2 regions of the Ancylobacter sp. TS-1 genome follow, and region 2 is predicted to be linked to the other one. Evidence: riboswitches for the same ligand, from Rfam matches in the RefSeq annotation. Region 2 holds a riboswitch; the other holds the start of a gene.

Region 1 (14,130 bases), 670 kb from region 2:
GGCGAGCAGGTCGATGTCCCAGCCCTCGCGGCGGAAATCGGCGAGGTCTGGGATGGTCGATTTTGAGCCGGGCAGGACGATGAGCGCGGCATCGGCCGGCAGCGGCGTGCCGGCGCGCACGCGCACCACCTCGACGCCCGGCTCGGCGTCGAGCGGGTCGAGATCGTCGAAATTGGCGATGCGCGGCAGGATCGGCACGGCGATCTTCACCTTGGCGCCGGGCTTGGCTGCACGGGCGGTGTCGAGGGCGAGCGCGTCCTCGGCCGGCAGGCGGCGGGCGTCCGGGAAGAAGGGGACGAGGCCGAGCGCCTCCCAGCCGGTGCGGGTGGCGATTTCCGCCATGCCGGAGGCGAAGAGGGCAGGGTCGCCCCGGAAGCGGTTGACGAGGAAGCCGGCGATCATCGCCGCATCCTCGGGCGGCAGCACGGCTTTCGTGCCGACGAGGCTGGCGATGACGCCGCCACGGTCGATGTCGCCGATCAGGATGACGGGTACATTGGCCGCGCGGGAAAAACCCATATTGGCGATGTCGTTGGCGCGCAGATTGATCTCCGATGCCGAGCCGGCGCCCTCGACCAGCACGAGGTCGGCCTCGGCGCACAGATGCGCGTAGCTTCCCAGCACGGCTTCCATGAGGGCGGGCTTCAGCTTCTGGTAGTCGGCGGCCTTCGCATTGCCGCGCGCGCGGCCCTGCACCACCACCTGCGCGCCGATCTCGCTCTGCGGCTTCAGCAGAACCGGATTCATGTGGACGGAAGGTGGAACGCGCGCCGCGCGGGCCTGAAGCGCCTGCGCGCGGCCGATCTCGCCGCCATCGGGGGTGACGGCGGCGTTGTTCGACATGTTCTGCGGCTTGAAGGGGCGGACCCTGAGCCCGCGATTGGCGAAGGCACGGGCGAGGCCGGCGACGATCAGCGACTTGCCGACATCGGAGCCGGTGCCCTGGAACATGAGGGCGAGCGTCATCGCCAGCCCCCGGCGTTTCGCTTTGCCGACGTCATGGCCGGGCCGGGCCCGGCCATCCACGTCTTCGGCGCCGTCAGCCGTGGTGATGGCCCTGGCGCGAGCCGTAGTCGCGGCCTTCCAGATAGTCCACGCGGCGTTCGAGGTTGGCCTCGCGCACCATGCCGGGGATCAGGAACAGGTCCACGATCTGGCCGATGCCGAGCAGGCCGACGGTCAGCAGCCACAGCGCGCCGGTCCAGTAGCGGCCGGTGTAGAAGCGATGGATGCCGCAAATGCCGATCAGGCCGAAGAGCCAGAACAGATAGGCGACGGGCGTCGAACGCATCGAGGCGTTTCTCCATGAAAGCGTTGCGCCGCATCATCCGGCGTCCTGTTCCAAATAGGGCTTGCAGGGCAAATTATAAGATCCGTCGTAGGATCAACTTTCAAATGGTATTATATTGACTTTGATCTGAAAATGTGCTAAGGGCTCCGGTCAGTACAGATTCGAGGCGGAGCCTCGAATCTGTACTGACCGGACGGCGTCGAGCTAAAACTTTGATTTTAAACAGTATTTTCCTGTTCGTCAATTTCTTGCGTGGGTTCATTTGGCGTCTCGTCGATGCATTAATCGTAGAGACAATTATACGACAATTTTTCAGCTAAGAATATGAAAATAAAAGATAATCCTAGAACTCGATGCCCTTCTGCGCCTTCACCCCGGCTTTGAAGTGGTGCTTCACGAGGCCCATCTCGGTGACGAGATCGGCGGCCTCGATCAGCGCCGGCTTGGCGTTGCGGCCGGTGACGACGACGTGCAGCCCCTCCCGCCGCGCGGCGAGGGCGGCGACCACCTCGTCGAGGGGCAGGTAGTCATAGCGCAGGGCGATGTTCATCTCGTCGAGGATGACCAGCCCGAAGGCGGGGTTATCCATCATCTCCCGCGCCTTCTCCCACGCCCGCCGTGCGGCGGCGACGTCGCGGGCGAGGTCCTGCGTCTCCCAGGTGAAGCCCTCGCCCATGGAATGCCATTCCACGCGCTCGCCGAAGCTCTCCAGCGCGGCGCGCTCGCCCGACTGCCAGGCGCCCTTGATGAACTGGACGACGCCGACCCTGCCGCCGTGCCCCAGTACCCGCAGGGCGAGGCCGAAGGCGGCGGTCGACTTGCCCTTGCCGGGGCCGGTGTGGACGATGAGCAGGCCCTTCTCGACGGTCTTTTCCGCGACTTCCGCGTCCTGCACCGCCTTGCGCTTTTCCATCTTGGCGCGGTGGCGAGCGGCCTCCTCCGGAGTGATGTCGCGCATGGTTCCACCTTATCCTTTCACCCGCATGGGCAGGCCGGCGACCATGAAGACCACGGCATCGGCGCGGGCGGCGATCATCTGGTTGAGCCGGCCCTGCGCATCGCGGAAGCGGCGGGCCAGCGCGTTGTCCGGCACGATGGACAGGCCGACCTCGCTGGAGACGGCGACCGTCGGTCCGTCGCGGGAGGCGAGGGCTTCGGCCAGCGCGGCGGATTCCGCCGTCACATCGGCGTCCGCCAGCATGCGGTTGGTGAGCCAGAGGGTGAGGCAGTCGACCAGCACCGGCCGGCCCGGCGGCAGGGCGACCAGCGCGCCGGCGAGGTCGTGCGGCGCGTCGAGCGTCTGCCAGCCTTCGCCCCGGCGGGAGCGGTGGAGCGCGATGCGCTCCACCATCTCGTCGTCCCAGGCCTGCGCCGTCGCGAGATAGCTCCACGGCGGCGCCAGCCGCTCGACGAGTTGCTCGGCATGGGCGCTCTTGCCCGAGCGGGCGCCGCCGAGGACGAGGGTGAGGCTCATGCCTCAGCCCGCCATGCGGGCCAGTCGCGGCCGCAGCCAGCCGGCCAGGCCGCCGAGCAGGACCCAGAACACGAAGCTGACCGCGACGCTCGCCACCACGAAGCTGTGGTGAAGGGCTTCCGGGATCGGGCTCTCATGGCTCTCGGGCTGCGGCGCGCCGATCACGTGCGGGGCGAGGATCAGCGCCACGCCGAGCACGGCGAGCAGGGGCGAGCGGCCGAAGGCGAGCAGCGCGAGGCCGCCCGCCGTCGCCGCCACCGTGCCGACCCACCAGACCTGCCGGGCGGCGAGGTCGGCGGCGGGCATGGCCGGTAGTTCCGGCGGCAGGCCGAGCCCCGGCGCCACGGTGAAGGCGGCGAAGCCGGCGAGGCCCCACAGCAGGCCCTGATGCCAGCCCTTGAGCCCGCCCGTGACCTCGCTCGCCGCGATCAGCAGCAGGCCGAAGCCGAAGCCGGTGAGCACGGTGAAGATCACGGTGAGGCCGTTGCGCTCGATGCCGTCGGCGGGGCCCCATTCCTCCTCGTCATGGGAATGGGCGGCGGCGCCGGGCGCGTGCTCGTGCGCCTCCGCCGTGACGGCGGGGGCGGCTTCCCCACCCGCATTCTCGAAGGTCTCGGCCTGCAGGATCAGCGGCACGGTGGTGAACAGATGAAGGGCGGAAACCACCAGCCCGGTACCGATGCCGGCGAGCGCGGCGACAAACAGAATCGTCCTGAAAAGCGACATGATGCGTTCTCCCCCGGCGCGTCAGTGGCAGGGGAAGGCGTTGGCGTGGCGCACATCGTGCGTCGCATTGTGCACGGCGCTGATGTGGGAGAAGCCCACCCCGCCGAGCACGAAGACGCCGAGCAGGGCGGCGAAGGTGATCTGGACGGCGCGGGAGGCCAGCGAGGTGTGCAGCGAATCGTGGGAGGCAGCCGCGTCGCGGCTGTGCGGGGTCGTCATGTCAGCTCCTTTGGCCCTCCACCCGAGGGCCGTTGCGGTTCTGTCGACGGCCGGTCTCCTGGCTCGCGGGTCACGGCCCTTGTCTCCGCCTTCCCGGCTGACGCCAGTGGCCGATGGAGGAGGGCTCGCCGCTCACAGTTGCGGGGGCAGCCGCGGATTCGGCGGTGTCCTTCCGAGGAAGGTTTCCGCCCCACCGCGTTCCCGTCTTGCGTCCCGTGCGCATCACGGGAACCGACGACAACGGCGAGTATAGCCGGCAATCGCCGTGCGGCAATCGCGGGGCGGCCGGCATTTGACATTCCCCCGGCGCGCTCCTTTAGTGGCCGCGACCATCGGTTTCCTCCCCCGGGAGGGACGAAGAGGGAATGCGGTGAGGAGCGCCCGGCGCTCCAATTCCGCGGCTGCCCCCGCAACTGTGAGCGGCGAGCCTGCGCCGAAAGCCACTGGAGAGCCTCTCCGGGAAGGCGGCGACGAGGCGGCGACCCGCGAGCCAGGAGACCTGCCGAAGGTTCGGTCGTGTATGCCGGCGGGGTGCCCGGCAGTCAGGCAGAGCCACGGGACCGTTCCCGGCGGCTTCGCGCGGAAAGTCCTTCCGCGACCGATGCATCCCGCGATTTCGACCGTTCTCGTGGAGATGCCGCATGTCCGACGCCCGCCCCGCCTCGCCGACCTCCCTCGACCGGGTGCCGTGCACCATCGTCACCGGCTTCCTCGGCTCGGGAAAGACGACGCTGATCCGCCATGTGCTGGAGAATGCGCGGGGCAAGCGCCTCGCCGTCATCGTCAACGAGTTCGGCGATGTCGGCATTGACGGCGAGATACTGAAGGGCTGTGGCATCGACACCTGCCCGGAGGAGAACATCGTCGAACTCGCCAATGGCTGCATCTGCTGCACGGTGGCGGACGATTTCGTTCCCGCGCTCGACGCCATCCTCGCCCTCGAGCCGAAGGTCGACCACATCCTCATCGAGACCTCCGGCCTCGCGCTGCCGAAGCCGCTGGTGCAGGCCTTCCACTGGCCGGCGATCAAGAGCCGGGTGACGGTGGACGGCGTGGTGGCGGTGGTCGACGGCGAGGCGCTCGCCGCCGGCCGCGTGGCGCACGACCATGACGCGCTGGCCGCCCAGCGCGCGAGCGATGTCGTGCTCGACCATGACGACCCGATCGAGGAGGTGTTCGACGACCAGATCGCCTGCGCCGATCTCGTCATTCTCACCAAGGGCGACCTGATCGATGCCGAGGGGCAGGTCCGCGCCCGCGCCGCGCTCGATGGCGAGTTGCCGAAGGGCGTGCGCGTGGTCAGCGTCACCGAAGGGCGGATCGACCCGGCGATCCTGATGGGGCTCGGGGTCGGCACCGAGGACGACATCGAGAACCGCCGGACCCATCACGACGACGAGCTCGACCACGACCATGACGACTTCGACAGCTTCGTCGTCGAGGTGCCCGAGATCGCCGATCCCGAGGAATTCGCGGCGCGGGTGGCGCGGGCGGCGCAGGAGGCCGACGTGCTGCGGGTGAAGGGGTTTCTTTCCGTCGCCGGCAAGCCGCTGCGCCTTCTCGTGCAGGCGGTGGGGCCGCGCGTGGCGCATCATTTCGACCGCCCGTGGGGCGCCGGCCCGCGCACGGGCCGCCTCGTCGCCATCGGGCTGAAGGGGCTCGACCGGGCCAAGGTGGAAGCGATCCTCGCCGGCGAGAGCGTGCCGGCGTGAGGGCCGTCGTCATGGGTCGTCATCCCGGAACGGCCGCAGGCCGTATCCGGGATCGCGGAGCGCTTTCCTTGCGCGCGATCCCGGCTCTGCGCTTCGCTGCGGCCGGGATGACGGCCTGAGGAGAAGGGCGGCCCATGCACATCCTCACCACCACATCCTCCAGCCTCGACGATCTTGTCGAGCCGGTGGACCTCGGCCAGACGCCGGGGGAGGTGGTGGTGGTCTCCTTCACCGACAGCGACCTGATGGGTCTCGCCTCGGCGCTCGCCCGCGCGCAAAGCGAGGACGGCACCTTGCCGAGCCTGCGCCTCGCCAGCCTGCGCGATCTGCGCCATCCGCTCTCGGTCGATCTGTGGATCGACAAGGTGGGGAGCCGTGCCCGCATTGTGGTGGTGCGGCTGCTCGGCGGGCTCGACTGGTGGCGCTACGGCGTCGAGCGCCTTGGCGCCGAGGCGCGCGCGCGCGGCTTCAAGCTCGCCGTGCTGCCGGGCGAGGACCGCGACGACCCGCGCCTCGCCGAAGCCTCGACGCTGCCAGCCGACGAACTCGCGGCGCTGCTCGCCTATTTCCGCGCCGGCGGGCCTTCCAACATGCGCGCTTTGCTGCGCCGGCTGGCGGGCCATGCCGGGCGTCCGGGACAAGCGCCGCCGCCCGAGCCGGTGCCGCTGGCGGGGTTTTATGAGGGGGGCGTTGCTTCCCCCTCACCCAACCCTCTCCCCCGTGGGGAGAGGGCTTCCGAGGACCAACACGCCCTCAGGACCGGGCTTGACCCGGCCACCCAGGGGCCACGCATTGCGACCTCGGAAACGCCGGGTCCCCGGGTCGAGCCCGGGGATGAGGGTGTCTCTCTTGTGGACGCCGCCCGTCCCGCCGTTCCCGTCATCTTCTACCGTTCCATGTGGCTCGCCGCCGACACCGCGCCGGTCGACGCCCTGTGCGCGGCGCTGGCGGCGCGCGGGCTGGCGCCGGTGCCGATCTTCGTGGCGAGCCTCAAGGAGCCGACCTCCATCGCCTTTCTGCGGGAGGCGCTGGCGGGGATGGAGCCCGCCGCTATCGTGACGCTCACCGCCTTCGCCGCCGCCGATCCCGGCGAGGCGACGGTGCTCGACGCGCCTGATGTGCCGGTGTTGCAGGCGATTGTCGGCACCACGGCGCGCACGGCCTGGGCCGAAGGCGTGCGTGGGCTGACCAGCGCCGATCTCGCCATGCATGTCGTGCTGCCCGAACTCGACGGACGGGTGCTCGCCGGGGCGCTTTCCTTCAAGGCGCCGCAGGAAACCCCCGCCGTGCCCGGCTTCGCGGCGCTGGTGAACCTTCCCGAGCCGGACCGGGTGGAGCAGGTGGCCGCGCGCGTGGCGGCGCTGGCGCGACTGCGGCGCCTGCCTCCTGCGCGTCGGCGCCTCGCCGTGCTGATGCCGGACTATGCCGGCGCCCCCGGCCGCACCGGCTGGGCGGTCGGCCTCGATGTGCCGGCGAGTGTGCGCGTGCTGCTGGAGGACCTGAAGGCCGCCGGCTACCGGGTCGACGACGCGCCGGGCGACGAGAAGGCGCTGGTGGAGGCGGTGAGAGCCGAGGGTCGGGCCCCGTCATCCGGGACGGCCAACGGCCGATCCGGGATCGCTTTCAGCACGGAGAGCGATCCCGGCTCTGCGGCTTCGCCTTCGGCCGGGATGACGTCGTTCGGGCTCGGGAATGACGATGAGGGTGCGGTCTTGTCGCTCCTTACCTACCGCGCCCATCTCGACACCCTGCCGCCCGAGGCGGTGGCTGCCGTCCAGTCGGCGTGGGGCGCGCCGGAGGACGACCCGGACCTCGTGGACGGCGCCTTCCGTTTCCGGGCCGCCCGCTTCGGCAACGTCACGGTAGCGCTGGCGCCCGAGCGCGGCTCTGTTGCCGAGCGGCGCGCGCAGTATCACGACCCCGCCCTCCCGCCGCGCCACGGGCTGCTCGCCTTCGGCCACTGGCTGCAGGGGGGCGCCGACGCGCTGGTGCATATGGGCGCGCATGGCACGCTGGAATGGCTGCCCGGCAAGCATGTGGCGCTCACCAGCGCCTGCTTCCCCGAACTGGTGCTGGGCAGCCTTCCCGTTGCCTATCCCTTCATCGTCTCCAATCCCGGCGAGGCGGCGCAGGCGAAACGGCGCATCGCCGCGATCACCCTTGGCCATCTGCCGCCGCCCACCATCGAGGCGGGGCTGGCCGGGGACGCGGCCGGGCTGGAGCGGCTGGTCGACGAATACGCGCAGGCCGACGGGCTCGACCGCCGTCGCCGCGAGCGCCTCGCCCGGCTGATCGTCGAGGAGGCGGCGCGCACCGGCCTTGCCCGCGATGCCGGGCTGGCAACGGATGCGCCGCCCGACGAGGCGCTCAGGCAGATCGACGCCTTTCTCTGCGACATCAAGGAGATGCGGCTCAAGGACGGCTTTCATGTCTATGGACGCGGCGCCTGCGGGGCGGCCGAGCGCGACGGGCTGCTGGCCGTGCTGGACGGGCGGCGCGTGGCTGCCGGGCCCGCCGGCGCGCCGGGCCGGGGGCGCACCGATGTGATGCCGACCGGGCGCAACCTTTACGCCAGCGATCCCCGCGCCTTGCCGACGCCGACCGCCATGGACCTCGGCCGGCTGGCGGCGGAGGAGGTGCTGCGCGCCCATGCGCAGGCCCATGGCGACTGGCCGCGCTCCCTCGTGCTCGACCTGTGGGGCAGCGCGACGCTGCGTACCGGCGGCGAGGAGATCGCGCAGGGGCTGGCGCTGATCGGCGCCCGCCCGGTCTGGGACCCGGCCACCGGACGCGTTACCGGCGTGGAGGTGCTGCCGCCCGCCGCGCTCGGCCGCCCGCGCGTCGACGTCACCTTCCGCATATCCGGCCTGTTCCGCGACCTGTTCCCGGCGCAGATCGCGCTCATCGACGCCGCGCTGCGGGCGGTGGCGCGGCGCGAGGAGAGCGCGGACGAGAACCCGCTACGCGCGGCCGGCGAGAATGCCCCGCGCATCTTCGGCACCGCGCCGGGTGCCTATGGCGCGGGGCTGGACACCCGCGCCGGCGGGATCGAGCGGGAATCGCTGGGCGCGGCCTATCTCGCCAGCGCCTCGCACGCCTATGGCGGGGCCGAGGGAACGGCGCGCGCGGCCGGGGACGCCTTCGTGGAGCGGGTGGCGGCGGCCGAACTTCTGATCCACGGCACGGACGATCCCGGCCGCGACCTGCTGGAAGGCGACGCCGACCTCGCCTTCATCGGCGGTTTCGCGGCAGCGGCGGAACGGCTCGGCCGCGCGCCGGGGCTCGTGGTGCTCGACACCTCCGACCCGGCGCGGCCGGTGGCGCGGCCGCTCGACGCCGCGCTGGCCCGCATCGTGCGCGGGCGGGCGAACCCGCGCTATACCGAGGGCCTGCGGCGGCACGGGCCGCGCGGCGCGGCCGAGATCGCCGAGACCGTCGACCGGCTGATCGGTTTCGCCGAGGCGACACGCGCCGTGCCGGGCCATCTGATCGACGCGCTGCATGCCGCCTATGTCGATGATGCCGGGATGCGCGATTTCCTGATCGAGGTCTCGCCCGAGGCGGCGCGCTTCGTCGCCGCCCGCTTCGAGGGCGCGCGGGAAAAGGGACTCTGGCATCCGCGCCGCAACGACATTACCGAGGCGCTGGCGGCGCTGTCCGGGGAGGCGGCGCAATGAGCGCGGTGGCCGCCATGCGGCGGGGCGCCTGCCCCTCGCTGCCCGAACCGATGCCGACCGGCGACGGGCTGCTGGCGCGGCTTCAGCCGCTGGAGCCGCTCACATTCGATCAACTGGCCGGGTTGGCGCGGCTGGCGCATGAGACGGGCAACGGCATTCTTGAAGTGACGGCGCGCGGCAAGCTGCAATTACGCGGGCTGACGCCGCAGAGCGCGCCCCGGCTGGCGGAAGGCGTGGCGCGGCTCGCCATCGCGCTGCCGGAGGGATTCCCGGTCGAGCATGGCGCGCTGGCCGGGCTCGACCCGGCGGCTCGCGCCGACCCGCGCCGGCTGGCGACGATGATCAGCGAGGGCGCCGCCCCGCTGGTGCCGCGCCTCGCGCCGAAGATGTCGGTGACGCTCGATGCCGGTGGCGCGCTGTCGCTCGCCGCGCTCAAGGCCGACATCGCGCTGACCGCGACGGGGGCCTGCTGGCGCGTCGCGCTGGCTGGGCGGGAGGCGGGCACGGTCGACGCGGCGCGGGCGGCGACGCTGGTTGTCGATCTGCTGGGCGCGCTGGCGCAGGACGGGCCGCAGGCGCGCATGGCCGACCTTGTGGCGCGCGAGGGGCTCGACGCGCTCGTGGGGCGCCGTCGCCTCACCCCCGGCGATGCCCCGCTTGCGCGGGACGCCGCCGACCCGGTGGGCACCCACGCGTTGAACGACGGCACCGTCGCGCTCGGGCTCGGCCTCGCCTTCGGGCAGGTGCGCGGGGAGGCGCTGGAGGTTCTGGCGCAGGAGGCCCGCGAGGCCGGCGCCCGCCATGCCGAGCCGGCCGCCGGGCGGGCGCTGCTGCTCGTCGGGCTGCCGCGCGAGGCCGTGCCGGGGCTCATGGCGCAGGCCGCCGCGCTCGGCTTCATCACCGATGCCGCCGATCCGCGCCGCCGGGTCTTCGCCTGCGCCGGGCGACCGGCCTGTGCCTCCGCGCGCATGGAGACCCACGCGCTGGCAACGGAACTGGCGCCGCATGTGCGGCACGGCGAACTGCATGTTTCGGGCTGCGCCAAGGGCTGCGCGCATCCCGCGCCGGCCCGGCTCACCATTGTGGGGCTGGACGAGGGGGCGGGTCTCGTGGTCGAAGGCACGCCGCGCGATGTTCTCGCGCGGAGCCGGCCGCCGGGCATCGTGCCCGAGGCCCGGCTGCGCGCGCTGGCGCGGGACTTTCTGGACAAGGACGAGGGCTGAGTGTCGATCCCGACCGACTATGAGCGCGACGGCAACGCGATCTATGAGCGCTCCTTCGCCATCATCCGCGAGGAGGCCGACCTCGGCCGCTTCACGCCTGACGAGGCCGACGTCGCGGTACGCATGATCCATGCCTGCGGGCTGGTGGAAGCCGCCTTCGCCATCGACTTCGCGCCGGGGCTGGTCCGGGCCGCCCGCAACGCGCTTGCCGCCGGTGCGCCGATCCTGTGCGACGCCGCGATGGTGGCGCATGGCATTACCCGCGCCCGCCTGCCGGCGAATAACGAGGTGATCTGCACCCTGCGCGAGCCCGCCGTGCCGGGCCTTGCCGAGCGGCTCGGCACCACGCGCTCGGCCGCCGCGCTGGAACTGTGGCGCGACCGGATGGAAGGCGCCGTCGTCGCCATCGGCAACGCCCCGACCGCGCTGTTCCGCCTGTTGGAGATGCTCGACGCCGGGGCGCCGAAACCGGCCGCCATTCTTGGCATTCCCGTGGGCTTTGTCGGTGCGGCCGAATCCAAGGACGCGCTGGCGGCCGGCGACCATGGCGTGCCGTGGCTGGTGGTGCGCGGGCGGCTGGGCGGCAGCGCCATGACGGCGGCGGCGGTCAACGCGCTGGCGAGGCCGGGCATATGAGCGCGCTTCCCGCAGGCCGTCTCGTCGGCGTGGGCGTCGGGCCGGGCGATCCCGAGTTGATGACGCTGAAGGCGGTGCGTGCGCTCGGCGCGGCCGATGTCGTCGCCTATTTCGCCAAGCTGGGCAATTCGAGCCACGCCCGCGCCATCGCCCATGCCCATTTCCGCGCCGGGGTGGAGGAACTGCCGCTCGGCTATCCCGTGACCACCGAGATGCCGAAGGACGAGGCACCCTATCGCGACGCCATCGCCGGCTTCTACGACGCCTCGGCTAAGGCGGTGGCGGCCCATCTCGACGCCGGGCGGACGGTGGCGGTGCTGTCCGAGGGCGACCCGATGTTCTACGGCTCCTACATGCACCTGCATGTGCGGCTCGCCGACCGCTACCCGACTGAGGTCATCGCCGGCGTCACCGGCATGTCCGGCTGCTGGTCGCTGGCCGGCGCACCGATCGCGCAGGGCGACGATGTGCTCTCCGTGCTGCCGGGCACGCTCGCCGAGGCCGAACTGGCGCGCCGCCTCGCCGGGGCGGACGCGGCGGTGATCATGAAGGTGGGGCGCAACCTGCCGAAGATCAGGCGCGCGCTCGCTGCCGCCGGCAAGCTCGACCGCGCGCTCTATGTCGAGCGCGGGACGATGAGCGGGGGCTATTGCGAGCGTCTGGAGACGCGGGCGGACGGGCCGGCGCCCTATTTCGCCATCGTGCTGGTGCCGGGCTGGGGAGGACGCATATGACGAAGGCGGGCAAGACGGCGGGCCCTGCGACGGGGCGGCTGACCGTCATCGGCCTCGGGCCGGGCGAGGAACGCTTCCTCACCGGGCAGGCGCAGGCGGCGCTGGCCGAGGCCGAGGCGGTCTATGGCTACATCCCCTATCTCGACCGCGTGCCAGCCCGCGAAGGCCAGACGCGCCATCCGTCCGACAATCGCGAAGAACTGGTGCGGGCCGGCGCCGCGCTCGCCCATGCGGCGGCGGGGGCGCGGGTGGCGATGGTTTCCGGCGGCGATCCCGGCGTGTTCGCCATGGCGGCGGCGGTGATCGAGGCGATCGAGACGGGGCCGGAGGAATGGCGCGCGCTGGAGGTCGAGATCGTGCCGGGCATCACCGCCATGCTGGCGGTGGCGGCCAAGTGCGGCGCGCCGCTCGGTCATGATTTCTGCGCCGTCTCGCTGTCGGACAACCTCAAGCCGTGGGAGGTGATCGAGCAGCGCCTGCGCCTCGCGGCCAAGGCCGGCTTTGCCATGGCCTTCTACAACCCGGTGTCGAAGGCGCGCCCGCACCAGCTCGACACCGCCTTCGACATATTGCGCGAGGAACTGCCGGCCGAGGTGCCGGTGATCTTCGGGCGCGCGGTGGGAAGGCCGGACGAGCGCATCCGCGTGGTGCCGCTCGCCAATGCGCGCGGCCACATGGCCGACATGGCGACCTGCGTCATCGTCGGCTCGCCGGAGACCCGCATCGTCGCGCGCCCGGGCCGGCCGGCGCTGGTCTACACGCCCCGGCGGTCGGGGGATGCCTGATGGCGGAGGCGCTCCAGCCAGACCAGCGCCTCCTCGACGCTGCCCACGGTCTCGCCCTCCGGGCGGGGCGGGCGGGCGACCATGATCACCTCGATGCCGAGCGCGCGGGCGGCGGCGATCTTGCCATAGGTGGCGTCCCCACCGCTGTTCTTGGAGAGCACGGCGTCGATGCGGTTCTCGGTCAGCAGCGTGCGCTCGTCCGCTTCCGCGAAGGGCCCGCGCGCCTCGATGTAACGGGCGTGCGGCACGTTGAGCGGCGGCTCGACGGGATCGATGCTGCGCACGAGATAGTGGTGCTGCGGGGCGGCTTCCAGCGCGCGGACCTCGTTGCGCCCGAGCGCGGCGAGCACGCGGCGCGGGGCGGGGCCGAGTTTCTCCACCGCGTCGGCAATGTCGGCCGCCTCGGTCCAGAGATCGCCGGGAACGGGCTGCCATTCCGGCCGCACGAGGGCGAGCAGCGGCACGCCGGCGCGGCGCGCGGCCTGCGCGGCATTGCCGGACATGATGGCGGCGAAGGGGTGGGTGGCGTCGATGAGCGCATCGATGCGCTCGGCCTTCAGATGCGCCGCCAGCCCCTCCACGCCGCCGAAGCCGCCCGAGCGCGTGGGCGCGGGCTGGTCCGCCGGGTTGCGCGTGCGACCGGCAAGGGACAGGCTGAGGGCATAGCCCCCGCGGGCGGCGAGCGCCGCCGCGAGCGCGCGGGCCTCGGAAGTGCCGCCGAGGATGAGCAGGCGCGGGGCGCCGGCATCCCGGCTGTCGGAAGGCGGGTTCATGCGGGCCGTTGAGTCCATCGCGCCGGAATCCATCCTCGCGGCGCCGCGCGACGATGCGCCGGACGTGCGCTGGTTGTCCATCGTCGGCATTGGCGAGGACGGTCTCGACGGCCTGTCGCCGGCCGCGCGCGCGGTCATCGAAGCGGCGGAGATCGTGTTCGGCGGGGTGCGGCACCTCGCGCTGGCCGGCGACGCGGTGAAGGGCGAGGCGCGCGCCTGGCCGAGCCCGTTCGAGCGCGGCGTCGCCGAGGTGCTGGCGCTGCGTGGCCGCAAGGTGTGCGTGCTGGCTTCGGGCGACCCGTTCCTCCATGGCGTCGGCGCGGTGCTGGCGCGCCACGTGGCGGCCGGCGAGATCGCGGCCATGCCCGCGCCGTCCTCCTTCAGCCTCGCCGCCTCGCGGCTCGGCTGGGCGCTGGCCGAGACTGGCTGCCTCACCGTGCATGGCCGCTCGCTCGACCTTGTGCGGGCGCATCTGCACCCCGGCCGTCGGCTCTTGGTGCTGACTTCCGACGGTGCCGGGCCGGGCGAGATCGCGCGTTTGCTGACCGAGAGCGGCTTCGGCGGCTCCACGCTGCATGTGCTGGAGGCGCTGGGCGGACCGCGCGAGCGGGTGCGCTCGGGGCCGGCGGAAGGTTTCGATCTTGCCGACGTCGACCCGCTCAATCTCGTCGGCATCGAACTGGTTGCCGGGGAGGGCGCCCGCATCATCGCCCGCGCGCCGGGGCTGCCGGACGATCTCTTCGAGAATGACGGCCAGCTGACCAAGCGCGAGATCCGCGCGGTGACGCTTTCCGCGCTCAGTCCGCGCCGGGGCGAACTCCTGTGGGACATCGGCGCCGGGGCGGGGTCCGTCGGCATCGAATGGATGCTGGCCGATCCT
Region 2 (14,130 bases):
CTCCCCGTGGAAGTTGGGCGTGCGGCAGGCGTGACGGCACGCATGCACAGGCAGGCCGTAGGCAAGAGATAGGGCGACAAGGCTGCCATACCGGGTCTTCCGGACGGCGGCCTTGATGTCCTCGGGATGCCAGTCGCGCGAGCTTCGTTTACGCATGGAGGGCCTTGGAAGCCCGGTCCTGACCGGCCGGGCTTTTTAGGGGGTGATTTGCTTCGGTTCGGAGGGAAGATGTCACCATTATTGGTGATTTGCAAATCTAATTTCAGCGTCAGCCCTGCGCCGGCTGCACGACGCATCGAATGTCAGGTTAACCGATTGATATTTAAATGCATTTCTAACAATTTGACGAGGTCAGACCTATGCCGGCACTCGGTCAGACCCGATGGAGCACAGGGATGACGAGTGAGGTCGGCAACACCGATTTCGGATCGCGATTCGCTGATATCAGAAAGGCGCTCAACATTCCGAACGCTACGGCAATGTCGAAACACCTAGGAATTGGCGTAAATGCCTGGCGAACCTACGAAGAGGGAGGGGGGACGCCGAGCTGGGCCACCCTCATGAAACTGGTCGATCTCGGCTTTAGTCTGGATTGGATATTTACGGGCAAGGGCGGCATGCGCACCGATCATCCCGGTAAGCCGGGAATGCGGATCGATCGAGATCTCATGGCGCGCGTCACGGACATGATCGCCCGCACTTACAAGGACATGGGCGCAGCCATCTCGCCGGCTGACCTTGGGCGCCTATCTATCGAGAATTATGCGGAAATCCTGCGCGATGCCGAGGATGCGGACGATTACGAAGCCCAGGTGCTTCTGGCCGGAAATCGTCTCCGGCGCCTGCTGAAGGAGGCCAAACCCGGCTCCGGCAAACGCTCGGCCTCCGTATCGTAAAAGTACTTCTGCTTGCCACGGCACCCCAAATGGTTGCACGGTCGGCCGCATGGCTTCAGCCGTTTTTTTGGATTGGATACGGTAATGGTTAACCGTCGCATCTCCGCATCGCAGAGGTTCTTGTGCGCTATTGCGGTCTGGATTTTCGCTGCCCCAGCACTTGCGGGAGATCTTGGCGGCACGCCTGCCGAGTTTGGCGCACAATTCAACAAGGTCGCGTCATCCGCCGGCCTGAAGCTCCGGGTCGCTAAATCGAAGTGCCGGGACGAAGGAAAACTTGTCTGCGCCTTCAGCAGCGGGGATGGGCTTGTTATTCTCGCATCATCGGAAGCGGGCTCAACGTCGGTGCGGCGCGTTAATCTATTTCTGGACGCCGCCGCGATATCCGATAAGACCTCTGGCGCCCTGGAATACATCACGGGACTGGGTGTTCTGATGATGATCTACGCCCCCAAGGCCAACAAGACAGAGCGCGGCATTGTGGTTAGGTCGCTGGCTCGCGCCGGTCAGTCAGGGGCTCCTGTCGAAGAGTTCCTCCACGACACGCGCTTCGAGGCGCGTGTGCTGCCTGAGCAAGGATTGTGGGTGACGGTCGACCGGCCCTAGCGGCGCGGCGCGCCTTCGATAGCATCGATGCTGATCTCATTCGATCCTTCGCGGCGCCTCGGCGGGCGTTTTCGGTCTCATCCGATCCTTCGTGCAGAGTTTCCCAGTAGCGCCCGCTCAAACCCTTACGGTGTCGGCATTTCCCGGCCGTTCCCGCCTAATCCCGCCTAGTCCCCACGGTCTCATCCGATCCTTCGGGTAACATCTCTCCGAGCGGGTCGCCAGGGTCTAACCGTCGTAGACTCATAACGCTGCACTAATAACGCGTTATGGCGGAAGGGGTGGGATTCGAACCCACGGTGGGCTTGCACCCACGGCGGTTTTCAAGACCGCTGCCTTAAACCACTCGGCCACCCTTCCCGATGCCTGAGCGCCCTTTTTTCGAAACTCGGCGCGTTTGGCAAGCAGATCACGTCCGGTCATGTGCGGGGCGCCCTGCCGGAACGGTCCCGGGGGCTTCGGGAATTGCCGGAGAGGCCGGCCGCCCGTCAACGGAAGCGCCGTCTCCGGCGCCGCCGAGACGCGCGAGGCGGATAAGTATGGCAGCTCGCTTGACACGCCCCGCCCGAGCGGGCGTGGTAGCCGCGCAACATGGTGCCCGGGCAGACCACTGTCCGGGTGAAACGGGAACGGGGAAGGGCGCGACGGCCGCAAGGTCCATCGCCCGAAGCCCCGACCGCCCCCGCGACTGTAAGCGGAGAGCGGCCTTCCACGACGCCACTGGCGCCGGTCCGCGAGGACGGTGCCGGGAAGGCGGAAGGCTTGCCGTGACCCGCGAGTCAGGAGACCGGCCATGTGCACAGGCCCAACCGCACGCCGTCGGGTGAGACGGCAAAGGAGCACGACATGCATATCGAACCCGGCCTCGTGGCCGAAGGAAAGATCTGGCTGAGCTATGTGACGGCGGCAGGTGCCGGCGGCTACGCGCTCAAGCTGGCGGCCGACGCCGTGCGCGAGCGCGGCATCGTCTCGCTGGTCGCCCGCAGCATCGCGACGACGGTGCTCGTCTTCGCGTTCTTCGAAATGCTGCCGCATCATCCGGTCGGCGTTTCCGAGGTGCATCTCATCCTCGGCTCGACGCTGTTCCTCATCTTCGGCGTGGCGCCCGCCGCCATCGGCCTGGCGGCCGGCCTCGCCATCCAGGGCATCTTCTTCGCGCCCTTCGACCTGCCGCAATACGGCATGAACGTCACCACGCTGCTCGTGCCGCTCTTCGCGCTCACCGCGCTGGCGCACCGGGTCATCGCCCCCGACACGCCCTATGTGCAGCTCAAGTACCGTCAGGCGCTCGCGCTCTCCACCACCTATCAGGCGGGCATCGTCGTGTGGGTGGCCTTCTGGGCCTTCTACGGCCACGGTTTCACCGCCGAGAACGCCGCCTCGATCCTCTCCTTCGGCGCCGCCTACATGCTCGTCATCCTGGTCGAGCCGCTGGTCGATCTCGCCGTTCTGGCCGCCGCCAAGGCGCTGTATGGCCTGAAGGGCAGCCCGCTGTTCGAGCGCCGGCTCTACAACGCGGCCTGAGCATCGCCCTCGGGCGCCGGGAAGCGCGCGCTTCCCGGCGCCTCATTCGCGCCTCGCGGCGATTTCGCGGCCATTTGCCGCCGGCCAAAGCGGGTGCGTACCCGATTGCCTTTTCCCCACCGTCACTTACGCTTCGTTCACCATGCCGAGAGATGCGCCGCATTTTCGCCTCACTCGGACAGCCTCTTTGACGACATGTAGTGGGATCGGCGGTATGTTTCCGACGATCTTGGGTGAAGTGCGCTCTTTCCGATTCGTGCTTTCGAGGCATGGCAAGGGCAGGGCGCTCACGAAGTGGTCGGGGTGCATGGGGACGAATCCAGCTCTTGCGCGTGAGGGTCTTGCGCGGGTCGCGGAGATCGGCGCGGTGGGCCTTGCCAGCCGGCTCGGGCGTGTCGTCCTGCTGTGCAGCATCGGCCTTGTCGTCGCGAACTGCAACGGCACCTCGAAACTCTCCAGCAAGATCGATCCCCGCTACGGCGTCGCGGCCAGCCCGCGTGTCGTCGAGGCCGGACAGCCTGTTCCCAAGGGCGGCGGCACCTATCGCGTCGGCAAGCCCTATGTGGTCGCCGGCAAGACCTATGTTCCGACCGAGCCGAAGAACTATCGCACCGAGGGTCTCGCCTCTTGGTATGGCGACGACTTCCACGGCCGCCTCACCGCCAATGGCGAAGTCTTCGACATGCACTCCATCGCTGCGGCTCATCCGACGCTGCCGATGCCGTCCTATGTGCGCGTGACCAATGTGGACAACGGCCGCTCCATGGTCGTGCGCGTCAATGATCGCGGGCCCTATCACGGCAACCGCGTGATCGACGTCTCCCAGCGTGCCGCCGACCTTCTCGGCTTCAAGCACCGGGGCACCGCCCGCGTGCGGGTGGAATATGTCGGCCGCGCGCCGCTGGAAGGCTCCGACGACATCCAGCTCGCCTCCACGCTGCGCCAGAACGGCAAGCCGGCCGAGATGCCCGCCGTCATGGTGGCGTCCGCCGGTCCGGTTCGCGGCACGATGGCCGCCGCCCCGCTGCCGCCGAGCCGGCCCTACGATCTCGGCGACGAGCCGGGCGAGCAGGTGGCGCAGGCGCCCGAAGCGATCGTCGCCCCGGTCCGCGTCGCCACCAAGCCGCGCCCGGCCGCCATTGCCGCAGCAGCACCTGCGCCGCGCCAGCCGGTCGCCGTCGCCCCGGTGGCCCGCACCGCGCCGACCAAGCCGGTTCAGGTCGCCAGCCTGCAAGCGCCGGCACGTATCGCCGCTCCGGCTCCCGCCCCCAAGGGCGGCGCCCCCACCGGCTGGACGGTCGGCGCACAGCCGGTCATGGGCTATGCCTCGACCGGCGCCGAAGGCTCGCTCGACGCGGGTCGCGGCCTCTACTGAGCGTTGCCGACGTCCTCATCATGGCGGATATGAACGCCCGGCGCCGCCTCCGCGACGACGGGCGCATTGCCGCGATCGGCAGCGGCTGCTAACTCTGCCCTCTGACGGGGGAGGGGTTGTCGAGCATGTTGCGCATCATTCGCCCGGACCGGAATTGCGACGTTGCGGCAGTGCCGTATCGGCGGCTGCGCGGCGTGCTGCTGGCGGCCGGCCTGGCGTTTGCCGCTCTCATCCCCGCCGCCGGCCCGCTCGGCGCGCAGACCCAGCCCGACATCGCCGCGCCTCAGGCCATATTGATGGACTTCGAGAGCGGCTCCGTGCTGTTCGAGCGCGCCGCCGATACGTCCAGCCCGCCGGCCAGCATCGCCAAGCTGATGACCATGGCGGTCGTCTTCCGGGAGATCGCCGAAGGCCGCCTGTCGCAGGACCAGGAATTCAAGGTCAGCGAATATGCCTGGCGGCGCGGCGGCGCGCCTTCCGGCGGTGCCACCATGTTCGCCGGGGTCAACACCCACATCAAGGTTTCCGACCTGCTGCGCGGCGCGATCATTCCCTCGGGCAATGACGCGGCAATCGTGCTGGCGGAAGGCATTTCCGGCAATGAACTCGCCTTCACGGTGAAGATGAACGCCGAGGCCAAGCGGCTCGGCCTCACCGGCTCGACCTTCGTCAATGCCAGCGGCCTTGCCGATCCCGACCAAAAGTCGACGCCGCGCGACATGGCCAAGACCGCCATGCACATCATCGGCGCCTATCCCGAGCTGTACCGCATCTACAGCGAGCCGGACTTCCTCTGGAACAAGATCCGCCAGAGCAACCGCAACCCGCTGCTCGGCATGAGCCTGGGTGCCGACGGCTTCGTCACCGGCTACCAGAAGGAAGGCGGCTTCAACCTCGTCGGCTCGGCGATCCAGAACGGGCAGCGGCTGATTGTCGTCATCATGGGCTCGAAGAGCGAGAAGGAGAGGGCGGAGGACGCGCGCAAGCTGCTCGAATGGGGCTTCCGCTCCTTCGAATCCCGCCTTCTGTTCGAGCCCGGCCAGATCATCGGCGAGGCCACGCTGTATGGCGGCGAGCGCGGCGGCGCGCCGCTGACCAGCCCGAACCCGATCCGCGTGCTGATCTCGCGCAATGGCGACGACAAGCTCGTCGCCCGCATCCGCTTCGAAGGCCCGATCCCCGCCCCGGTGGAGAAGGGCGCCGAACTCGCCCGCCTGTTCGTCTATCGGGGCGACCAGATCGCACTCGAAGTGCCGCTGGTCGCGGCGGACTCCGTGCCGGAGGGCCCGCTGTGGCGCCGCGCCATGGACGGCGCCTATGAGCTTGTGGTGAGCCTGCTGCGCCAGGGCTACGCCAAGCTGACAGGCTGAGCATGAACGCCGCGAGGTCACGGGGCCGGATCGCTCAGGTTCACCCGCCCGTCGTGCGGGAGCCAGCACCTGCGGCGCCCGGCCGTTTCATCACCTTCGAGGGTGGCGAGGGCGCGGGAAAATCGACGCAGGTGCGCCGCCTGCGCGAGCGCCTCGGCGCCCTCGGCATCGACGCTGTCGCAACGCGCGAGCCGGGCGGCTCGACCGGCGCCGAGATCGTACGCCACCTCATCCTTTCCGGCGCCGCCAAGCCGCTCGGCCCGCTCGCCGAGGCCGCGCTGTTCGCCGCTGCCCGTGCCGACCACCTCGACGCCACCATTCGGCCGGCGCTGGAGCGCGGCAGCTGGGTCATCTGCGACCGCTTCGCCGACTCGACCCGCGTCTATCAGGGCGTGCTCGGCAATGTGGACCCACGCCTGATCGCCGAGCTGGAAGCCGTCACCGTCGGCGAGACGCGGCCCGACCTGACCCTGGTGCTCGACCTCCCGGCGGAGGAGGGGCTGACCCGCGCCGCCGCGCGCTCGGGCGCCGGTGCCGACCGCTTCGAAAGCGAGAGCCTGAGCTTCCATCGCAGCCTGCGCGACGCCTTCCGCAACCTCGCCGCCCGCGAGCCGGAGCGTTGCGTGCTGATCGACGCCCGCGCCGACATCGACACGGTGGCGGAAGAAGTGTGGCGTGCCGTCGCCGACCGCCTTCAGCCGCCGGCCCCGGCCGGGATCGGCCCGACATGAGCGAGAGCCTGCCCGAAGGCGACCGCTTCGGCACCGCGCCCACACCGCGCGCGACCCGGCAGCTCATCGGCCATGAGGAGGCGCAGGCCATGGTGCGCACGGCGTGGGACGCCGGCCGCCTGCCGCATGCGCTGCTGATCGGAGGCACCGAGGGCATCGGCAAGGCAACGCTGGCCTACGCCATCGCCCGCTTCGTGCTCGCTGGCGGCGCTGCGCCCGCCCGCTCCATCGCGGTCGATCCCGATCACCCGGCGGCGCGCCAGATCACGGCGCTGTCCCATCCCGACCTGCTGGTGCTGCGCCGCACGCCGAACGACAGCGGCAAGCTGCCGGCGATGATCCCGGCCGAGACGGTGCGCCGTGTGCGCAGCTTCTTCGGCTCGACCGCGGCCCTTGGCGGCTGGCGCGTGTGCATCGTCGATACTCTGGACGAGATGAACGCGCAGGGTGCCAACGCGCTGCTCAAGACGCTGGAGGAGCCGCCGGCCCGCTCGCTGTTCCTGCTGGTCAGCCACGCACCGGGCAGGTTGCTGCCGACCATCCGTTCGCGCTGCCGCAGCGTGCTGCTGCGCCCGCTCGCGAGCGAGCAGGTGGTCGAGGCTCTGGAGGGCCTCGCCGACGCCATGCCCGAGCTGGACCGCACCCGTTTCGAGGAGGCGGCGCAGGCGTCCGGCGGCAGCGTGCGCGAGGCACTGACGCTTCTCGCCGGCGACGGGCTCGCGGTGCGCAACGCGACGGCCGTGCTGCTCGACGCGCTGCCGCAGGTTGACGCCAAAGCCTTGCATGCGCTCGGGGAAAAGCTTCAGGGCGACCGGGGAGGGGCGCTCGACAGCTTCGTCGGCACGGTGGAGGAATGGCTCAGCGACCACGCCACCGGGCGGCGCCAGTCGGCCGGGGTGCGCCTTGCGCGCCTGCCGGAGGTGTGGGACAAGGTTCGCCGCGCCGCGGTCGACGCCGATGTCTATAATCTCGATCGCAAGACCCTCGTTTTCAGGATCTTCGCGTCGCTCAACGAGGCCGTGCGCCCCTGACCGCGCGGGGGTCCGGCCGTTCCGCAGGTAACGACCTTGAAACCCGCCTTCTACATCACGACGGCCATCGACTACCCCAACGGCTCGCCCCATATCGGCCACGCCTATGAGAAGATCGCCTCCGACGCCCTCGCCCGCTTCAAGAAGCTCGACGGCTACGACGTGTTCTTCCTCACCGGCACCGACGAGCACGGGCTGAAGATGGCGCAGACGGCGGAGAAGCAGGGACTCGCGCCGATCGACTGGGCGACGAAGAACGCCACGCGCTTCAAGGAGATGGATGCGCTTCTCGGCGTCGATTACGACCGCTTCATCCGCACCACGGACGAAGATCACGTCGTCTCCTCGCAGGCGATCTGGCGGAAGATGGTCGAGAGCGGCGACATCTATCTCGGCGCCTATTCCGGCTGGTACTCGGTGCGCGACGAGGCTTATTACGCCGAGAACGAGACCACCGTGAACCCCGACGGCGTGCGCCTCGGCCCGCAGGGCACGCCAGTCGAGTGGACCGAGGAGAAGAGCTACTTCTTCCGCCTCTCGGCCTATCAGCAGACGCTGCTCGACTATTACGACGCCCACCCGGACTTCATCCGCCCCGAGGTGCGCCGCAACGAGGTGACGAGCTTCGTGAAGGGCGGGCTGCAGGATCTCTCGATCAGCCGCACCACCTTCACCTGGGGCATCCCGGTGCCGGACGACCCGGCGCATGTGATGTATGTGTGGGTCGACGCGCTCACCAACTACATCACCGGCGTGGGCTATCCCGACACCGGCAGCGCCTCGTTCAAGCGCTTCTGGCCGGCGGACCTGCACATCATCGGCAAGGACATCATCCGCTTCCACGCGGTTTACTGGCCGGCCTTCCTGCTCTCCGCCGGGCTGGAGCCGCCGAAGACCGTCTTCGCGCATGGCTTCATCCATAATCGCGGGGAGAAGATGTCGAAGTCGGTCGGCAACGTCATCGACCCGTTCGACCTCGCCAAAGCCTATGGCGTCGACGCGCTGCGCTACTTCCTGCTGCGCGAGATCCCGTTCGGCCAGGACGGCTCCTACAGCCATGACGCCATCGTCGCGCGCACCAATGCGGACCTCGCCAACGACCTCGGCAACCTCGCCCAGCGCTCGCTCTCGATGATCGCCAAGAACCTCAGTGGCACGCTGCCCGCACCCGGCCCGCTCTCGGACGACGACGCGGCGATCCTCGCCAGTGCCGACGCTATGGGCGCGAAGGTGCGCGAGGCGATGGACATCCAGCAGATCCATCAGGCGCTCGCCGCCATCTGGTCGGTGGTGGCCGACGCCAACCGCTATTTCGCCGCGAGTGCGCCGTGGGAACTGCGCAAGACCGATCCCGAGCGCTTCGGCACCGTGCTGTGGACGACGGCCGAAGTGATCCGGCAGGTGGCGATCCTCGCCCAGCCTTTCATCCCGGTCAGCGCGGCCAAGCTGCTCGACCTGCTGGCGCTCGACGCCGACGCGCGTAGCTTCGCCCGCCTCGGCGCGGCCGGCCGGCTCGAGGGCGGCACCACGCTGCCCGCGCCGGTCGCGGTGTTCCCGCGCTATGTCGAGCCCGAGGCGTCAGCACCGGCATGATCGTCGACAGCCACTGCCATCTCGACTTCCCGGACTTCGCCGCCGAGTTGGACGACGTGGTCGCGAGGGCCCGTGCGGCCGGCGTCGGCCGGCTCGTCACCATTGGCACCCGCGTGCGGCGCGCCGGGCAGGTGAGGGCGATCGCCGAGCGTTTCGACGACGTGTTCTGCTCGGTCGGCACCCATCCGCACAATGCGGGTGAGGAAGCCGACGTGACGCTCGACGAGCTGCTGGCGGAAGCAGATCACCCGAAGGTCGTCGCCATTGGCGAAGCCGGGCTCGACTATCATTACGACACCGCCCCGCGCGAGGCGCAGCACGCCGGATTCCGCCTGCACATTGAGGCGGCGCGGCGCACCGGGCTGCCGCTCGTCATCCACGCACGCGACGCCGACGACGACGTGGCGGCGATACTGGAGGAGGAGAGCGGGAAGGGCGCCTTCGGCTTCGTTCTGCACTGCTTCACCGCTGGGCCCGACCTCGCCCGCCGCGCCGTCGCGCTGGGCGGCTATGTGTCGTTCTCGGGAATCCTGACCTTCAAGTCCGGTGCGCCGCTGCGCGACATCGCCCGCGAACTGCCCGCCGACCGGCTGCTGGTGGAGACGGACGCGCCCTATCTCGCGCCCAATCCGTGGCGCGGCAAGCGCAACGAGCCTTCCTATGTGGTCGAGACCGCCCGTATACTGGGCCAGACGCGCGGCGTTTCGCCCGACGAGATCGCCGCGCTGACGACCGCGAATTTCTTCCGCCTGTTCTCCCGCACTTCCTGAAGGCTCCGCTTCCCGCCATGGCGACCACCTTCACCATCCTCGGCTGCGGCTCCTCCGGCGGAGTGCCGCGCGTCGGGCAGGGGTGGGGCGCCTGCGACCCGAACGAGCCCCGCAACCGCCGCCGGCGCTGCTCCATGCTGGTCGAGCGGTTCGAGCCGGGCGTCGAACAGCCGACGCGGGCGCTGATCGACACCTCACCGGACCTGCGCGAACAGCTCATCGGCGCCGGCGTCGACCGGCTCGACGGCGTGATCTACACCCATGAGCATGCCGACCACACCCACGGCATCGACGACCTGCGCCCGCTGACCATCATGCATCGTCGGCGCATCGACGTGCATGTCGACGCCGAGACCTCGGCCATGCTGCACCAGCGCTTCGGCTACTGCTTCGAGACGCCGCCCGGCAGCGACTACCCGCCAATTCTCACCGAGCATCGCTTCCATGCCGGCGACACCGTCCGCGTCGACGGGCCGGCCGGGTCGATCGAGGCGCTGGCGTTCCGGCAGTACCACGGCAGCATCATCTCCTATGGCTTCCGCATCGGCGGCCTCGCTTACTCCAGCGACCTGCACGACCTGCCGGAGGAAAGCCTGCCGTACCTCGAAGGGCTCGACGTGTGGATCGTCGACGCGCTGCGCATCACGCCGCACCCGACGCATTTCTCGCTCAGCGAGGCGCTGGCCTGGATCGAGCGGCTGAAGCCGCGCCGCGCTGTGCTGACGAACCTGCACACCGACCTGGACTACCGCACGCTGGAGCGCGAACTGCCGGCGGGCGTCACGGCCGCCTTTGACGGCCTAAAATTCACGCTCTGACAATATGTTGCGCCGGCATGCTCATGCATTCTCGTGACCGGACGAATATCTATGTTTTCCATAATATGTCTTCTGCGAATCATTGGAATATGAAAATGAGGGCCTCCCGCGACATCTCCCGCCTGCTCGAGATCATGGCCGCCCTGCGCACGCCGGGCACGGGCTGCCCGTGGGATCTGGAGCAGGACTTCGCGTCCATAGCGCCCTACACCGTCGAGGAAGCCTATGAGGTCGCGGACGCCATCGCGCGGGGCGATCTCGACGATCTGCGCGACGAGCTGGGCGACCTGCTGCTTCAGGTCGTCTTCCACGCCCGCATGGCGCAGGAGATGACGCCCGAGCAAGGCGCCTTCGATTTCGGCGACGTCGTGCTCGCCGTCACCACCAAGATGATCCGCCGGCATCCCCACGTCTTCGGCGACGCGCGCGGGCGTGACGTTACGGCGGTGAACGCCGCCTGGGACGCCATCAAGGCCGAGGAGAAGGCCGAGCGTGCCGAGCGCCGCGCCCGGCGCGGCCTGCCACCGGAACCGGAGCAGGGCCGCACGCTGGACGGCGTGCCGGTCGGCGCCCCCGCCCTCACCCGCGCCGTGAAGCTGCAGAACAAAGCGGCCAAGGTCGGCTTCGACTGGCCGGAGGTGCGCCCGGTGCTGGACAAGATCCGCGAGGAGATCGACGAGGTGGAGGCCGAGATCGCCGCCGACGATCGCGAGGCCGCTGCCGGCGAGGTGGGCGATCTGCTGTTCGCCATGGCCAATCTGGCGCGCCATCTCGGCGTCGACCCCGAGGCAGCGCTGCGGGGCACCAACGAGAAGTTCGTCCGCCGCTTCGCCTATATCGAGGACCGGCTGGCCGAACAAGGCCGCGCGCCGGCGCAGGCGAGCCTCGACGAGATGGAAGAGCTCTGGCAGGCAGCGAAGACGGCGCGCGAGGCCTGACGCGGGCGTCAGGTGTTGAGCACGTCGAGGAACGATTCCCGCATCCGCTCCAGCGTGAAATCCCGCCGCAGCGCCGTCTGCCCATTGCGGGCGAGCCGCTCGAAAAGCGCGCCGTCGGCCGCGATCGTGTGGAGCGAGGCGATCACCCGGTCGGGGTCGAGACTGCCGCACACATGGCCGGCCCCGTGCTCGCGGGCATAGCGCGCGGGCGATGAAAACTCTGGCGCGTGCACCAGCACCGGGCGCCCGGCGGCGAAATAGCTTGTCAGCTTCGAGGGGAAGCTCAGCCGGGCGACGTCCTCACGCGGTTTCTCGAAGGAATAGGGGCAGTAGAGCACGTCGCACTGCTCGGCGAGCCTGCGTATCGTGTCGGCCTGCGGCAGCCAGCCCGGATAGTCCAGCCGGTCGGCCGGCAGGTCGTCCGGGGGATAATGCTGCCCGATCGCCGTGAGCCGGATGTTCCGGCCGCCGATCCGCCACCCTGCCCTGTGCAAGGCGGCGATCAGGCTTTCCCACGCATCGGTCGCATAGAGCTGCCCGGCGAAGCCGATGACGAGGTCCTCGCCATGCAGGCGCGGCACCGGCGCCTGCGCCAACGCCATGTCGTGCCCGGCGATCACCGGCACGCTGCGCACGCCGTAGCGGGCAAGGTATTCCTCCGCCATGTTCCACGAGGCGGCGGCGCAGGCCCGGCTCTTCGACATCGCGGCGTCGAAGGAGCGATGGGCGATGAAGCGGCTCACCGGATCCACCTTGTGGGCATCGAGCCACCAGGACAGCGGATCCCACACCTGGGTGTAGAGCGGCACGCCGAGCCGCTGCGCCAGCGGCGCCGCGAGGCCGGTGACCACCTGCCCTTCCAGAATGGCCCAGATCGCGTCCACGCCCTGTTCGCGCGCGAAGCGTTCCGCCATGCGCAGGATTTCCGCGCCGCGCGTCCGGCGCATATGCGCGGCGACGATGGCGGCGCCCGCCGTCCCGATGGGCAGCGATCCGTAGAGATAGGTGCCCGCTTCGCGGGGCTTCTCGACGGTCAGCGTCTCGAGCCCGGCGAGATCGGGGGCGGGGTGAGCGGTCAGGAGCGGGTTCAGCACGACGAAGGCGCACAGGCGCTCGGGCGGCAGGAAACGGCACTGCTGCGCCACCACCAGACCACCCGTGTAGTTGGTGCAGGGAGGAATGTCCGACAGCAGGAGGAGCTTCTTGTGCTTCAGAACGGACATCAGGGGCCGCGCGGCCGGCTGTTCATCAGTGATTGCCGCCCTGCGTCACCCGCCCGGCGCCGAAGCGCCGGACCACGAGGCCGCGCCTTTCCGGCGCGATGCGGAACGCGATGCGCTGCACGCCGTCCTCCGAGACGTCGCGCCCCAGAACCTCGCCATGGCGATAGAGCCAGCCGAGGCCCTCGCCGTCCTCCGGCGGGAGCTTCACCTGAAGCGTGATGCGGCCGGACGCGATGCGCCGCGCGATCGCCTCCAGCAACACGTCCATCCCCTCGCCCGTCAGCGCCGACACCGGGATCGGCCGGGCGTCGCCCTCGCGTCGGGCGGCCGTGTTGAACAGGCGCGCCTTGCCCTCGTCGTCGAGCCGGTCGATCTTGTTCCACACCTCGATCAGGCGATGATCGTCGTCCGGGTCGATATCGAGATCGCCCAGCACCTGCTCGACATCGAGCGCCTGCGCCTCCGCGTCCTCGTGCGACATGTCGCGCACATGCAGGATCAGGTCGGCCTCGATCACCTCCTCCAGCGTCGCCCGGAAGGCCGCGACGAGCTGGGTCGGCAGGTCGGAGATGAAGCCCACCGTGTCGGACAGGATCACCCGCTCGCCGCCGGGAAGCTGCACGGCGCGCAGCGTCGGGTCGAGCGTGGCGAAGAGCAGATCCTGCGCCATCACCTGCGCCCGGGTCAGCCGGTTGAACAGCGTCGACTTGCCGGCATTGGTGTAACCGACCAGCGCGACGACGGGATAAGGCACCTTCTTGCGGCTGGCGCGGTGCAAAGCGCGGGTACGCTTTACCTGCTCCAGCTCGCGCTCGATCTTGACGATGCGCTCGCCGATCAGCCGCCGGTCGGCCTCGATCTGTGTCTCGCCGGGGCCGCCGAGGAAGCCGAAGCCGCCGCGCTGGCGCTCCAGATGGGTCCAGGACCGCACCAGCCGGCTGCGCTGATAATTCAGGTGAGCGAGTTCAACCTGAAGCACACCTTCCTTGGTCCGTGCGCGCTGACCGAAGATTTCCAGAATGAGAGCCGTTCGATCTATAACCTTGGCGTCAAACGCTTTTTCGAGGTTTCGCTGCTGCACCGGACTGAGCGGCGCGTCGACGAAGACCAGCCCCGCCTCCTCCGCCTTCACGAGGCCGGCGATCTCCTCGACCTTGCCGCTGCCGAGATAGGTGGCAGGCTTTACCTGGCTGAGACCGACCAGAAGCTGGCCGACGACCTTCAGGTCGATGGCCAGCACGAGGCCGACCGCCTC

Evidence for each region. A riboswitch is a leader RNA that binds a small molecule or an ion and turns the genes downstream of it on or off. The one in region 2 is predicted to bind cobalamin.
Region 1: another riboswitch for cobalamin. It lies ahead of GBB76_RS07585 (CbtB domain-containing protein); the one in region 2 lies ahead of GBB76_RS04455 (energy-coupling factor ABC transporter permease).

The regions. Positions count from the first base shown of each region.
Region 1 is NZ_CP045144.1:1,568,312-1,582,441, reverse strand. It holds gene GBB76_RS07610 (cobyric acid synthase) at 1-966, opposite strand, end outside; gene GBB76_RS07605 (NINE protein) at 1,040-1,291, opposite strand; gene cobO (cob(I)yrinic acid a,c-diamide adenosyltransferase) at 1,635-2,249, opposite strand; gene cobU (bifunctional adenosylcobinamide kinase/adenosylcobinamide-phosphate guanylyltransferase) at 2,259-2,765, opposite strand; gene GBB76_RS07590 (CbtA family protein) at 2,769-3,491, opposite strand; gene GBB76_RS07585 (CbtB domain-containing protein) at 3,513-3,710, opposite strand; cobalamin riboswitch at 3,741-3,961, opposite strand; cobalamin riboswitch at 4,027-4,232, shown strand; gene cobW (cobalamin biosynthesis protein CobW) at 4,352-5,422, shown strand; gene cobN (cobaltochelatase subunit CobN) at 5,557-9,099, shown strand; gene cobG (precorrin-3B synthase) at 9,096-10,322, shown strand; gene GBB76_RS07565 (precorrin-8X methylmutase) at 10,323-10,958, shown strand; gene GBB76_RS07560 (precorrin-2 C(20)-methyltransferase) at 10,955-11,692, shown strand; gene GBB76_RS07555 (precorrin-3B C(17)-methyltransferase) at 11,689-12,477, shown strand; gene GBB76_RS07550 (cobalt-precorrin-6A reductase) at 12,447-13,268, opposite strand; gene cbiE (precorrin-6y C5,15-methyltransferase (decarboxylating) subunit CbiE) at 13,249-14,130, shown strand, end outside.
Region 2 is NZ_CP045144.1:899,311-913,440, forward strand. It holds gene GBB76_RS19015 (helix-turn-helix transcriptional regulator) at 1-156, opposite strand, end outside; gene GBB76_RS04440 (helix-turn-helix domain-containing protein) at 396-896, shown strand; gene GBB76_RS04445 (hypothetical protein) at 981-1,502, shown strand; tRNA gene GBB76_RS04450 (tRNA-Ser) at 1,773-1,862, opposite strand; cobalamin riboswitch at 2,078-2,313, shown strand; gene GBB76_RS04455 (energy-coupling factor ABC transporter permease) at 2,349-3,026, shown strand; gene GBB76_RS04460 (septal ring lytic transglycosylase RlpA family protein) at 3,334-4,401, shown strand; gene GBB76_RS04465 (D-alanyl-D-alanine carboxypeptidase family protein) at 4,527-5,771, shown strand; gene tmk (dTMP kinase) at 5,825-6,502, shown strand; gene GBB76_RS04475 (DNA polymerase III subunit delta') at 6,499-7,533, shown strand; gene metG (methionine--tRNA ligase) at 7,570-9,126, shown strand; gene GBB76_RS04485 (TatD family hydrolase) at 9,123-9,896, shown strand; gene GBB76_RS04490 (MBL fold metallo-hydrolase) at 9,914-10,714, shown strand; gene mazG (nucleoside triphosphate pyrophosphohydrolase) at 10,810-11,652, shown strand; gene GBB76_RS04500 (glycosyl transferase) at 11,661-12,875, opposite strand; gene hflX (GTPase HflX) at 12,901-14,130, opposite strand, start outside.